Dinoroseobacter shibae DFL 12 = DSM 16493: one gene and its partner. The protein of the gene in region 1 interacts with the protein of each later gene in a pairwise test. Links are inferred from orthologs where the notes say so. Each region holds a gene or a part of one and is shown in the gene's direction. Other genes may lie near its edges.

Region 1 (6,796 bases):
TCAAGGCGGCTTTGTTGCCCACATCGCTTCAGATCCCGGTGATCGGCGGACGCATGGCCTTGGGGACGTGGCAGGGGATCTATGTCGTCGAGCATCGCGACCGGCCGCAGACCCGGCAGATCGTGGCGCTCCTGCGCTGACCGGGACGCGGGATTAAAGTCACTTTCGCGCCTGTGTCGCCCAGATTACACACAAGATACGGCAGGTCGAATTGCCCTCTACCCAACGGATTGGGATATGCCTATGGTGCCTGTGGATAACGCGCCAACAGGCCATAAGGACGTGGAGGGAAGACGCCGATGCGGTGCCCATTTTGTGGAAACGTAGACACGCAGGTCAAGGACTCCCGCCCCGCCGAGGACCATGTCGCGATCCGGCGGCGCCGGTTCTGCCCGGCCTGCGGGGGGCGGTTCACCACCTATGAACGGGTGCAGTTGCGCGACCTTGTGGTTATCAAATCTTCCGGCAAACGCGAGGATTTCGACCGCGATAAGCTGGAACGCTCAATCCGCATCGCCATGCAGAAACGGCCGGTGGAGCCTGATCGTCTGGATCAGATGATTTCCGGCATCGTCCGGCGGTTGGAGAGCATGGGCGAGACCGATATTCCCTCGGCCACCATCGGCGAGATCGTGATGGAAGCACTCGCCCGGATCGACACGGTGGGTTACGTCCGGTTTGCCAGCGTTTACAAGAATTTCCAGGCGGCGGATGACTTTGACAAGTTCGTGAGCGAGTTGCGGCCGCCGACCGGCAAAGACAGCTGACATGTCCGACGACCTGCGCTGGATGCAGGTTGCGCTGACCTTGGGGCGGCGCGGTCTCGGCCAGTCTTGGCCGAACCCGGCGGTCGGCTGTGTGCTGGTTGCGCCGAACGGACGCGTGGTCGGGCGCGGTCGCACCCAGTCCGGCGGGCGCCCCCATGCGGAGGTCGTGGCCCTCGCGCAGGCCGGGGCGGCAGCGCGCGGTGCGACGGCCTATGTGACCCTCGAACCCTGTGCCCACCACGGACAGACCGGCCCGTGCTGCGATGCGCTGATCGCTGCTGGTGTGGGGCGTGTTGTCACGGCGCTGGAAGATCCCGATCCACGTGTCGCAGGGCAGGGGCATAGCCGCCTGCGCGCCGCCGGCGTTGCCGTCACCGAAGGCGTCGGGCGTGCTGCGGCGAGGGAGGATCAGTTGGGCTTCCTGAACCGTGTAACCCTTGGCCGTCCCATGGTGACCCTGAAACTGGCGCTGACGCTCGACGGCCGCATCGCAACCGCGCGAGGGGAAAGCCAATGGATCACGGGGGCCGAGGCGCGCCGGTACGGTCATGCCCTGCGGGCACGGCATGACGCCGTGCTGATCGGGGCCGGGACTGCGCGGACGGATGATCCCACGTTGACGGTTCGCGGTGTCGGCGTTGTGCGGCAACCGGTGCGGGTGGTCGCGAGCCGGGATCTGGACGTGCCAATTCCCTCCCGCCTCTCCCAGAGCGTGACAGCCGACGCGCCGGTCTGGCTCTGCCACGGTGGCGAGGCGCCCGCGGAGCGGATCGCGCGGGCGCGTGCGGCAGGACTGAAGTGTGTGGAAGTGGCCGCAGAGGCCGAAGGCGTCTCTGTCGAAAGTTTGCTCCGGACCCTGGCGCAGCGGGGTCTGACGCGCGTTTACTGCGAGGGCGGCGGCGCATTTGCGGCGGGGTTGCTGCGGGCGGGCTGCGTTGACAGGCTCGCCGTTTTTTCCGCGGGCTGCGTGATCGGGGCGGACGGGTTGCCGGGGCTCGGTGATCTTGGGGTGAACCTGCTGGCAGATGCGCCGCGCTTCAGACGGCTCGGGGTGCGGCAAGTAGGCGGCGATGTCCTGACCGAATGGGCCCGTACCTAACGCCAGATCCACGATTGCGACGCGAGAAGTCCCTGCAGCTTGGCAAGCAAACGCAGGGACGGCTTATGCGCTGCTTCGGTTTCCTGTTCCAGCCGATCGAGTACGGTTTCGACAGGGCAGGGCAGGTTCGAGACTGGATCGTGATAGCGCGGGTAGTCGATCAGACATGCTTCGACCAGTGCGGCCAGATCCGGTCGAGCCGTTCGCCGCGCGAAGGCCGGGTGATCGGCAGAGGCGAGGTCTCGGGTTAGACCCCAGCCCGCATAGAAAGGAACCCCCGCGCAGACCACCGGCTTGCCCCGAAGAAGTGCCTCGAACCCCATCAGCGATGACAGGGTCCAGACCTCCGCCGCGGCTGCCAGTACCGATACCGGGTCGACCCGCCGCGCGATCTCATTGGCCTGTTCGCTCTCGATCGACCCGTCTCGTAGGCCAGCCTCCACGTCCGGGTGGGGTTTGTAGACGATATGGGCGTCGGGATTGGCGGTTCGGGCGGCCAAGAGCAAATGTTCGATGTCGGGGATAACCCCACTCTGTCCGAGCAACACGGAGGCATCATCGCGGACCTGTCCGATGACCAGGATGCAGCGGCGGTGCGCGTCAGGCGGGCTGTAGCCGGGCAGGTCGAGATTGTATTTGCTCAGTCCGGAGGCCCGCAGCCGGTGCAGCAGGACGCGCCCACGGGCAGTGCTGCCGATTGCGGCACGGCGCGCAATCAGATGCTCCAGATCGCTGGGGACAGTCGGGTCATAGTAAATGCCGCGCCGGTCATGGACGAGGGACAGCGGCGGCACGAGGTTCGCGCCCAGTCCGCGGGAGCGCAGGAAGCCATCCTCGACCCGCAGCAGAGGCATATCGCGCTGGCGCGCCGCATCGACAATGGCCGGTGGCGTGCGGCTGGCCCAGCTCAGGATCGGGCGACCGCTGCGGTCGGCAAGGTCCAGTGCCTCTTGTTCGCCAGAGACATAGCGCACAGGTCCGTCCCCGTGGAAGGCGGTCATGGATGCGCGTTTCCACAGGCGCATGCCCTGGGCGACATATCCGGCCCGGTCCTGCCGCCAGGCGCGGGCGCGGGCTGCAAGGGCCGCCATCACCTCTTCGACCGTGCAGAGTCGGTCGCGGCTGGGGTCATACCAGATCGGGTAGAGGCCGAGCACAGCCAGTGCAAGTTGCGCGCGATCGAGAGTTCGCTTCCGCCGGGGAACCGGGACGCGATCGTCGCTGAGACCCCAGCCCGCATAGAAAGGTGTGCCGAAGATCTGCGGCCGCTTGCCGGATAGGATCGTCTCGAACCCCATCTGCGAGCTGACCGTATAGACCGCATCGGCGCCCCGGATCAGGGTCCAGGGCGAGACCGGGTCCGAAAATGCGGAGCCAAAATGCCCCGGCCGCGCGTCGGTCGCTGCCGGGTGACCCTTCACGATGATCTGCTTGCCCGGGTGGTCTGCGCGTGCGGCCTCCAGCATCTCGGTAAAACGCGCGGCATCCGCGCCCGCGCCGGCAATCGATGCATCGCCGCGCAGTTGGTCGATCACGAGGACATAGGGCCCCGCCGGAGCGGGCAGGGTCGGATCGTGGGTGTTGTACTTGCTCAGATCGGCTTCGATCAGCGCGTCTATAATCGCCTTCCCCCGCACGGTGTCCGACAGGGGCGCGGTGTTGAGCATGTCCTCAAGATCGCTGGGACCGGTGCTGTCATAAAACGGGCGTTGCCGGTCGAAGGTGAGACCATGGACCGGTGCGCCCGCGCGCCCGGGCAGAACCGAGCGCAGGAAGCTGTCTTCGAGATAGACGCAAGGCGCGCCGAGGCATCTGGCAAGAGCGGTTCCGCGCCGCGCGCTCTTGCCGCCATTGCCCCAAAGCGCAAGCGGGCGTGTGGTCCCCGGTCTGGCCATGGTCAATCGCGAGCCCGCAAGGATGAGAATGCGGCGGAGGTCCCGATCCCGCAGGTGGCTGAGCGAAGAAACGCACATCTCGTCCGGCAAGGAAAAAGGCGCCCGCGATATGCCGCGCGCGCCTTTTTCGGATGCTTCCTTGCCGGTCAGGGCGATCAGTTGGCTGTCAGGGTTTCGATATTCGCTGCTGGCTGGATCACGGCCCCGAACAGCAGGCTGACAGTCTTGTTCCAACGCGCGATTGGCGCTTCGGTGACGTAGACCGTGTCACTGTCCTTGATCATGAAGTCCTCCGCAGTGAAGAACCCGTTCGGTTGTGTCAGGTCGAGCACGTAGACGACGCGCTGCGGACCTTGCAGGTCCGGCCGCCCCAGAACCGTGCGGGCGACGTCTTCGCTCTCGTCGCGCAGGATGAACACTCCGGTTGGGTCCGCGAGATTCGGGTCCAGACCGCCGACCTGGGCGAGTGCCTCTAGGGCCGTCAGGTCCTGGGCATCGAAGTTCACGCGGGTCTGGCCACGGGTCGCACCCAGTGCGATGAAGCTGCGCGGGTCCTGTTCGATGATGATCTTGTCGCCGCCGCGCAGGGCGATATCCAGCGACGGATCGCGGTAGAGATCGGTCAGCCAGATCGTGCCGATTTCGCCTCCGCGGATGACCCGGACCAGGATCATGTCGTATTCGGCGAATTCCGCGTTCACACCCCCGGCCCGGGCAATCATCGAAGACAGGGTTCGTGTCGGTCGTTCGATTGTGTAGACGCCCTGCCCATTGACGTTGCCAACGACCGTGACCGTCGCGCCGTCCCCGGCAATCCGACGGACGCTGACTTGCGGGTCGGGCGTTTGGGTTTCCAGTTGCCGTGTGATGATGCCACGCAAGGCTTCGGGCGTGTTTCCGGCGGCCATGATCCGGCCAGCATAGGGCACGAAGATGAAACCGGCGCTGTCGACTTGCACCTGTTCGATCACAGATGCGGCCGCGCCGCCACGCGCAAGTAGCCCCTCAACCACGTTTTCCCAGATCGTCAGACCGAGAATGTCACCGGGCCGGATCGCGTCCGGGCTCACTGTGCCTGCGCTCAGAAAACTGCTGGAAAAGCCCGTTGCCGGGCGAGAGAAGGTCTGTTGCGCCACCACGTCGGTCACTGGAACGATGAAGGCGTTGCCAGCCTCGGACACCGAAGCGTCGAAGAGTTCGTTCTTCACCGGACCACTGCGGGGCAGGCCACATGCTGCCAAGGCGCCGGTGGTGACCAGGATCAGGGCCACGCGCGCAAGACGCGAAAGCACAGCTGTTTTGCCGAATGTCACGTTTTCTGCTCCTCAAGGCGCAAAGCGCAATTTTTTCACAAAGGCTAGTTAAGCGGACTTCGTTTGGGAAGACAGCAAGCCGAATCAGGTGCACCGTGAGACAAAAGCGTTGTTATTTCACAACGCGTATCGGGAAGCGTCGCCGTGGTGCGCCGATCTTGAGGGCTCCATAGGGGTCCTGGTCGGACAACACCATGTCCGTGACCTGCCGTAGAAGGTGTTGCCGCCCGGTCGCCGAGTAGAACCCTCCGGCCACTTGGCTGCTTTCCAGCAGGTAGTGCCGGAAGTCGCGATAAGCGCGCATGTCGGGCGGGATCGGGTCCGCAAAAAACGCCTCCAGGGGTTGGGCCGAGACAAGCTCCGGCTTGGCATAGACTGCCTGGCCCAGGGTCTTGACCGGCAGGCCGCGCCACAAGGCCTGCTGTGCAGCCGTGGAATTGACCGTCAGAACTGCGCGCGCCTGGTCGAGCAGGCGGGCAAGTTTGCCACCCTTCACGTAATGCACGCGATCGGCGATGCCGGTCTCGCGGGACAGGCGCTTGATTACCGCCGGCAGAGGCGCGCGACCATCCTCGAGCGGATGCGCCTTGAAGACGAGGTGGTGATGCGCGGGGGCTGCGCGCGCAAAGGCGCCGATGACATCGGCGAGCACCTCGGTCATGGATGCGAACGGGCTGTGGGCCTGAAATGCGCTGTCATGTTCGAGTTGCAGCAGGAAAAGGTGATAGGGGAACCCACCTCGCCGGATCCGGCGCGTTGCAAGCGCCCGTTCCACCATGGTCAGTGGCAGACGCAGCAGCATCTTCAGGTAGAGCAGGAATTCCTGCCGCACGGTCAGGGCGCGGTGGGGCTTGAACGCGGTGTAGTCCGAATTCCGGAACAGGACATGAAAGTGATAGACCGCGCCATAGAACATGTGCTGGCGAATATCGCCCCAGCGCGCCGGGGCACCCGGCAACTCGGGCGCATGGCCGCGCAGGGCCTGCGTCATTTCAGGAATCGTGGTGTCCATCAGAGGCGAGTGCCCGTTGGAGCCGCCCCGCTCATAGGTGACCCAGGAGGGGCGCAGATAGCCCTCCTCGAACACATGGATGCGGCAACCATGCTGCCGGGCGGCTTCCACTGCCGTGCGGTGAATCCACCGGGTGTCGCCGTAGAGCACGATGTCCGTGATCGCCTTGCTGCGCAGCAGTTGGGCGCAGGTCTGCGGCCAGTCGGCGCGCGGTCCGGTAAACGGGATGTAGCGGGGCTTGTCTTTCCAGAACCGCGCATCCCCGGCATTGAATCCCACACGCCAACAGCTCGCGCCTGCGCGGGTCAGCATCGCGGCGAGTTGCGTGAAGAAGGGCCCGTGGGGACCTTGCAGGAAAAGAAAGCGCCGCGCGGGCGATCCGGTCATGGTGTTTCTGTGCCTCGAGACAACTGCGATCCGGGTAACGGGTATTCTTGGATTAATGAAGAGATCACAACGGTTTCCAAGTGGTAAATTTCTCAACGTCCATTCTCCGCCGTTGCGTAGGGGTTGCTGTGGCCCGGTTGCCCCGCTAGCTGTGCGCTCAACCCCATGGACGGCGGAGGTTCTGACATGTTCACAGGAATAATCACCGATATCGGCACCGTGCGCGCCCTCGAACAGGCGGGCGACCTTCACGCGCGCATCGGATGTAGCTACGCACCGGGATCGATCGCGTTGGGCGCGTCCATTGCCTGCAATGGCGTATG
Region 2 (6,839 bases), 930 kb from region 1 along the record:
TCCTCGAAAACTTCGAAGAGATCGTCCTCGTAGCTGATATCGCGCCCCACCAGCGTGTTGTTGCACACGGTGAACTGCGCATTCTGGCCGCGCAGGTTCAGCACGCGCGACTGCAACGCCGCGTTCGTCTTGGCACTGGCCAGCAGACCGACGCCGTCGCCATGCAGCACGACCTTGATGTCCATGTTCTCGGCCCCGACGGCATTGATATGGTTCTGGATATTACCCATGGCGCCGAGATAGGCACGGTCACCCTCGCCGCCAGTGTAGTTGATGTGATAGACGACTTTCTGCGACGCATAGCGGTCGCCCGAGCCAATCGCGGCGCTGCCCATGACGATAAGCAGCATCGCCGAAATCAGCCCCAGAATTCTGGTCATTTCAGTCTCCTCCCAACGGTGCCCGGTCTTTGCCGGGCCTTGAGCTTGGCATGGAGAGGACGGATCGCAAAGCCGTTTTCAGCCGGCTGCTGCACCCCGGGCCCCGCAAGGCCCGGAGCATGGGCAGCGTGTCAGACCAGCGCCCAGAGATCGGCCTCGCCGAGCCGGGCGAGGTCGTTGAACTGGTTGAGTTCGGCCAGGTCGGTGAACACCCGCACGTCCTCGATCCGTTCGGCCGTGATGCCGAGCGCGCTCAGCGCCTGCGCCTGCCCCTCGGTGGCCGAGGTCAGCGCGAAGGCCTCTGCGGTTTCCTCGGTGAGCACCATGGCCAGGGTGTCGAACCCGGCGCCGCCACGGAAGGTATTCTCGTCGAAGGTTCCATCGCCACCGATCAGGGAGGCTTCGCGGAAGATGAAGAGGTCATTGCCGCCCCCGCCCACGGCGAAGTCGGACCCCAGCCCGTCGATCAGCACGTCATCGCCAAGGCCCCCGCGGGTGACATCGTCGCCGGTGCCGCCGACCAGCACGTCATCGTCGGCACCACCGAACAGCACGTCGTCATCGGCGCCGCCCGAGATGATGTCACGCCCGAGCGCACCGAAGATGAAGTCGTCATCGCCCTCACCGAAGGCGATGTCATCGCCGTCCAGCAGCCCGAGCACATCGCGCCCGCCGCCTGCGAGCACCAGATCGTCCTCTTCGCTGCGCAGCGTGCGGATGCTGCTGCGATCATTGCCGATGGTGACGGTGCCGGTCAGTGCGGCGGCATGGAAACTGCCCAGCACGCCGTGCACGGTATCGGTGGGATGCACCGGGTCGAAGAACGCCACCTGGTCCAGCGGCACACCGTCCAGCGCCGGATTGATCACCGGATCGGTCGGGTCGTCATCCAGCACCTTGACCTCGTCATAGGGCGCGGTGATCCCGAAGTTCAGCGGATCGTCCACGATGGTCGAGGTGATCGCCTCGATATCCACGTAGACCGCGTTGATGCCGGCCTCCTGCAGGGCCTCGACCCCGCGTTCGAGACGGGTGTTATGCAGCGACAGCACGATGTCGGCCACCGGCGCCAGCAGCGGATCGGCCCGCACGCCCGGGAAGAAATCGCCAGACGGCAGGCTGTTGATCACGATCTGGCCGACGCCTTCATCCGCAAGACGCTGGGCGGCGTCGAGGGTCGCATCGGTGATCTGGACCATGAGCGCCAGGCCCTCGATCACGATCCGGTCGGGCGAGGACGGGGCGAAGTTGAGGTAGTCATTGGCGCCGATGAAGAGGGTCGCACTGCTGTCGGCCCGGTCCTGCCCCGCGGTATCGGCGAGATACCGGTCCAGCTGCGCAGAGAGGTTGATGTCGAGATCGAGCCGCGGATCCTCCAGCGGGACGGTCAGAAACTCGGTCACGCCTGCGTTTTCCGCCAGGTCGCGCAGGGTCAGCTCCCCCAGCATGCGGGCGGCGCCGATGCCGAAATTCAGGGTCTCGCTCGCTCCGAGCAGGTCACTGGAATATTCGGCGAAGACCAGGCCGTTGGTGAAGCGCTGATTGTAGCCGGCCGCTTCCAGCGGAACCGCGACGCTGGCGACATCGCTGGTCAGGGAAAAAAGGGTGCCGTCATCTGTCAGGCTGTCGCCGAAAAATACCTTGGTGGAAAACGCGAAACTCATCAGCTGGGTGTCCTCTGTTGGTGGGCTGTGCCGGGTTTTCCCGGTCGTGGCGTCAAGTTTCGCCCGGGGCGGGCGATGTTGCAAACTTTTTCACGGACGGGTCACGTAGGGTCACGCTGCCCCCGCGCCCGGGTTGCGGCATGGTGGAAAACCGGCGTGCGCCCCTTTTCTCGCCCGGTACGGTGCCGTATAGGGGATCAAAACCACAAGAACGCGCATGGGGTCTCGGGGCTCTTGTATGCGGCTTTCAGACCACCCGATTGAGGACGGCATGACGAACAAGTCCCATGATGACGACGTAGCCTTTATCAAGGCTCTTGCGGAACTTCTGCGCGCGAATGACCTGAGCGAATTGCAGGTCAAGCGTGAGTATGGCGAGGATGACAGTCTGAATGTGCGGGTCTCCCGGCAGATGACGGCGGCCCCGGTCGCGGCGGCCATGCCGGTGGCGGCCCCGGCACCGATGGCCGCCCCGGTCGCGCCAGGCGCGGCGGCCCCCGCGCCCCTCGAAGGGGGCGACCCGGCCCAGGACCCCAATGCCCTGACCTCGCCCATGGTGGGCACGGCCTATCTGCAGCCCGAACCGGGCGCGGCGTCCTTCGTGTCGACCGGCGACACGGTCAAGGAGGGCCAGACCGTCCTGATCATCGAGGCGATGAAGACCATGAACCAGATCGCGGCCCCCCGCGCGGGCAAGGTCACGCGGATCTTCGTCGAGGACGGCTCGCCCGTCGAATACGGCGCGCCCCTGATGATCATCGAGTAAGGCGGGCCGATGTTCTCCAAGATCCTGATTGCCAATCGCGGCGAGATCGCCCTGCGCGTGATCCGCGCCTGTCGCGAGTTGGGCATCCAGTCGGTGGCTGTGCATTCCACCGCCGACACCGACGCGATGCATGTGCGCATGGCCGACGAGGCGGTCTGCATCGGCCCGCCGCCCAGCCCGCAGAGCTATCTGTCGATCCCCGCGATCATTTCGGCCTGCGAGATCACCGGGGCGGAGGCGATCCATCCGGGCTACGGGTTTCTGTCGGAGAACGCGAATTTCGTGCAGATCGTGCAGGATCACGGCCTGACCTTCATCGGCCCCACCGCGGAGCATATCCGGGTGATGGGCGACAAGATCACCGCCAAGGAAACGATGAAGAACCTCGGTGTGCCTTGCGTGCCGGGCTCCGACGGGGGCGTGCCGGACCTGGAAACCGCGCGCCGGGTGGCGGGCGAGATCGGCTATCCGGTGATCGTGAAGGCCACCGCCGGCGGCGGCGGACGTGGCATGAAGCTGGCCAAGACCGCCGAGGACCTGGACGAGGCGTTCCAGACCGCCCGGTCCGAGGGCAAGGCCGCCTTCGGCAACCCGGACGTCTATCTGGAGAAATACCTCAGCACCCCGCGCCATATCGAGGTGCAGGTCTTCGGGGACGGCAAGGGCGGCGCCGTGCATCTGGGAGAGCGGGATTGCTCGCTCCAGCGTCGGCACCAGAAGGTGTTCGAGGAGGCCCCGAGCCCGGTGATCGACGCCGAGACCCGCGCGCGGATCGGCAAGACCTGTGCCGAGGCCGTGGCCCGGATCGACTATGCCGGTGCGGGCACGATCGAATTTCTCTACGAGAACGGCGAGTTCTATTTCATCGAGATGAACACGCGGCTCCAGGTGGAGCATCCGGTGACCGAGGCGATCTTCGGCGTGGACCTGGTGAAAGAGCAGATCCGCGTAGCTGCGGGCTATCCGATGACCTTCAAGCAGGAGAACCTGCAGGTGCGGGGCCATGCGATCGAGGTGCGGATCAATGCCGAGAAAGTGCCCGCCTTCACCCCCTGCCCCGGCATGGTCACGACCTTCCACACCCCGGGCGGCCTGGGCGTGCGGATGGATTCGGCGCTGTATGGCGGCTATTCTATCCCGCCCTATTACGACAGCCTGATCGGCAAGCTGATCGTTCTGGCCCAGGACCGGCCCGCGGCGCTGGCGCGGCTGAACCGGGCGCTTGGCGAGTTGATCGTGGACGGGATCGACACGACCGTGCCGCTGTTCCATGCGCTGCTGGCCGAGGAGGCCATCCAGACCGGAGACTACACGATCCACTGGCTCGAAGAGTGGCTGGAGACGGCGCAGATCTGACGCGGGCGCGCGCGGTTCTTCTGGACCGGGCGCGGGTGCGCCTCTAGGTTGTGGGCACGATGGCCCATGACATGTACCCTAATTCTCCGCCGCGGCTGACGCCCGACCTGCTGCTGCGTGGGTATATGGCGGGCATCTTCCCCATGGCCGAAGCGCGCGATGACGACGCGGTGTTCTGGGTGGATCCGCGCCAGCGCGGGGTGCTGCCGCTGGACGGGGTGCATGTGTCGCGCAAGCTGCGCCGGTTCCTGGCGCGCACGGAATGGACGCTGAGCCTGAACCAGGACTTCGCCGGGGTCGTGGCCGGCTGCGCCGACCGGGACGAGACCTGGATCAACGATCAGATCTTCGACGCCTACACGGCCCTGCATGCCATGGGCTTCGCCCATGCGCTGGAGGTCCGCGAGGACGGCGCGCTGATCGGCGGGGTCTACGGCGTGGCGATCGGGACGGCGTTTTTCGGCGAGAGCATGTTCTCGCGGCGCCCGAACGGCTCGAAGGTGGCGCTGGTGGCGCTGTGCGCGCATTTGCGACGCTGCGGCTATACCCTGTTCGACACGCAGTTCGTCACCCCGCATCTGGCGACCATGGGCGCGGTGGAAATCTCGCGCGACAGCTACCGCGCGCAGCTGCGGGCGGCCCTGTCGGCCAAGGCCGACCTCACGGCGCGCCCCCTGCCCCGAACGCCCGCGCAGATCCGCGCGCCCGGCCCCGGACAACCCCGCTCCTGAGCCCGGCGCCGGCCCGCGTATTCCGGGCGCTTCGTGCGCTCTTGCGGGGCGTGTCGGCTTTCCACTAGGTTGTGCTGTGAGTGGGGCGCGCCGGACGCATGGCATCGTGACGCGCGCCGCCAGACGGCCCCGAAACTGGAACCAGACCAAGACCGGGAGGCCGTGACGTGACGCGTATTTCGAGCAGACTTCTCTGGGCCGGGGCTCTGGCCCTGTGGGCCGTGCAGGCCGCGGCCGACCCAGCCCCGGGGGGCGGATGGTCCTGGGCGGTCCAGGGCGGTGTGATGACCGACGACCGCGCAGCCGAAGCCCTGACCCCGACCCGGACAGAGTTGGAGCGCCAATTCGTGCTGGGCGGTGTGTTGGGCTATGACCGGCAGATCGGCACGAGCCGGTTCTCGGTCGGTGCGGAATTGCAGGCCAATGCCCATTTCGGAGACCAGGATTTCGTGGAATTCGCGCTGCCCGTCGCCCTGCGCTATCACCCGCGAGACAGCTGGTGGGATGCCTTCGACAGTTTCGCCTTCGGTCTCGGCCTGTCCCATTACACCGAAGTGTCCCAGTTGGAGAGGGCCAATTACGACGGGCAATCGCGGCGGACCCTGATCTATTGGTACCTGGAGGCGGAGTTTGCCGAGTTGTCGACCGGTGACACGGTGTTCTGGCGCTTGCACCACCGGTCGAATGGCTACGGGACGTTGAAGCCCAATGGCGGTTCGAATGCCCTGATGCTCGGGTATCGCAGGCCGTTTTAGGCCTTGTGTTCAGGGCCGCGCGGTCGGTCGCGGGGATTGCAGACCGGCGGCAACTTCGGGGGTGGCTTCTTCCTCCCCCGGGGTGGCACAGCGCAGGGCCCAGACGTCGTAGCGGTGATGATCAAGGGCGGCGAGCGCGGGCGAGGACGCGATCATCCAGCCGTCATAGAGCGGCGTGTCCCGCTCGGTGATCTGCAGGTGCACGAAGGCGTCAGAGGCGGGGTTTTCCTCAGGAAAGCGGCATTCGATCAAAGTGATGCTGAGCCGACCGCTCTGCCGGGCCTCACCGGCGGGGATTTCCAGGGTCTCGACGCGGCCGGTGGTCTTGTCGAGCACGCGGATCAGGCCGGCTTCGGCCGCGGAGACGCGCAGCTCCTGCTCGAAGGTCTGGAACTCCTCGTCGCGCAGGCGCAACTCCCCACCGAAGCCGTCCTCTTCGCCCTCGGCGCGTTCTTCGAGCTCATCGAGGGGCGAGATGATGATCGCCTCCTGCTGGGCCGCGGCCGCGCATCCGACCCAGAGCAGGGCAACCGCCAGCGTGGTGCGGATCACGAGCCGTCCCCGCCGACGAATTTCATCAGCAGCGACACGAGGCTGACCGAGCCCTGGGTGTCGATGAACTCGCCCCCGGTTTCCATGGCGAAGGGAGAGCCGCCGGGCAGGATTTCGATGAAATTGCCGCCCAGAAGGCCCTCGGAGGACACGGAGATCGCGCTGTCATCGGGGATCTCGATGTTCTCGGAGACCGAGATCGTGGTGTCGGCGCGGAAGGTTTCGGGATTGAGCGCGATGCCCGTGACGGTGCCGATCTTGACGCCCGCGAGGCGGACATCGGTGCCGATGGTGATCCCGTCGGCGGAGCGGAAACTGGCGGTCAGCGGATAGCCGCTGCCCCCGCCGGAAAAGCCCGTGGCATTGGAGACGAAAAGGAGGAACCCGACCGCGGCGGCCAGAACGGCGCCGCCGACGACGACTTCGGTTTTACTGTGTGACATGCCCGTTCGGTGCCCTGTTGACTGGTTGGCGCCAGTCTAGCGCAGCTTCATTCCGGCTGCCATGCCTCATAATCCGCGCGCTCCACCGGCTTGGGACGGCGCAGGGAGCCCGCGGGGGCGTAGGCCAGCGGCGTGCCGGTGAGGTTTTCCTCATGGGGCTTTTCCCAGGACTTGCGCGCCAGCGGCTTGGCG

What was found. Proteins that work in one complex are often made in the same cells at the same time.
Region 2: the proteins of ribD (region 1) and accC interact in binary tests that used the Escherichia coli proteins (3 or more experiments, as listed by UniProt). The link is inferred for Dinoroseobacter shibae DFL 12 = DSM 16493 from one-to-one orthologs.

Annotation. Positions count from the first base shown.
Region 1 is NC_009952.1:2,373,285-2,380,080, reverse strand. What follows is about bases 16-2,817. They hold ribD (bifunctional diaminohydroxyphosphoribosylaminopyrimidine deaminase/5-amino-6-(5-phosphoribosylamino)uracil reductase RibD), read left to right. Parts: upstream 16-768; coding sequence 769-1,866; downstream 1,867-2,817. Other genes in these bases: DSHI_RS11460 (capsular polysaccharide biosynthesis protein), read right to left, coding at 1,863-2,817; nrdR (transcriptional regulator NrdR), read left to right, coding at 300-767; DSHI_RS11475 (secondary thiamine-phosphate synthase enzyme YjbQ), read left to right, coding at 16-140. Also shown: more of DSHI_RS11475, read left to right, coding at 1-15; more of DSHI_RS11460, read right to left, coding at 2,818-3,761; DSHI_RS11455 (polysaccharide biosynthesis/export family protein), read right to left, coding at 3,917-5,074; DSHI_RS11450 (capsule biosynthesis protein), read right to left, coding at 5,187-6,473; DSHI_RS11445 (riboflavin synthase), read left to right, coding at 6,660-6,796. UniProt on the Escherichia coli protein: Converts 2,5-diamino-6-(ribosylamino)-4(3h)-pyrimidinone 5'-phosphate into 5-amino-6-(ribosylamino)-2,4(1h,3h)-pyrimidinedione 5'-phosphate.
Region 2 is NC_009952.1:1,444,421-1,451,259, reverse strand. Bases 2,148-4,992 are described here. They hold accC (acetyl-CoA carboxylase biotin carboxylase subunit), read left to right. Parts: upstream 2,148-2,819; coding sequence 2,820-4,166; downstream 4,167-4,992. Other genes in these bases: aat (leucyl/phenylalanyl-tRNA--protein transferase), read left to right, coding at 4,226-4,897; accB (acetyl-CoA carboxylase biotin carboxyl carrier protein), read left to right, coding at 2,316-2,810. In the rest of the region: DSHI_RS07115 (DsrE family protein), read right to left, coding at 1-380; DSHI_RS22970 (SGNH/GDSL hydrolase family protein), read right to left, coding at 512-2,044; DSHI_RS07090 (hypothetical protein), read left to right, coding at 5,065-5,652; DSHI_RS07085 (DUF2155 domain-containing protein), read right to left, coding at 5,662-6,204; outer membrane lipid asymmetry maintenance protein MlaD, read right to left, coding at 6,201-6,647; DSHI_RS07075 (NADH:ubiquinone oxidoreductase subunit NDUFA12), read right to left, coding at 6,695-6,839. UniProt on the Escherichia coli protein: This protein is a component of the acetyl coenzyme A carboxylase complex; first, biotin carboxylase catalyzes the carboxylation of the carrier protein and then the transcarboxylase transfers the carboxyl group to form malonyl-CoA.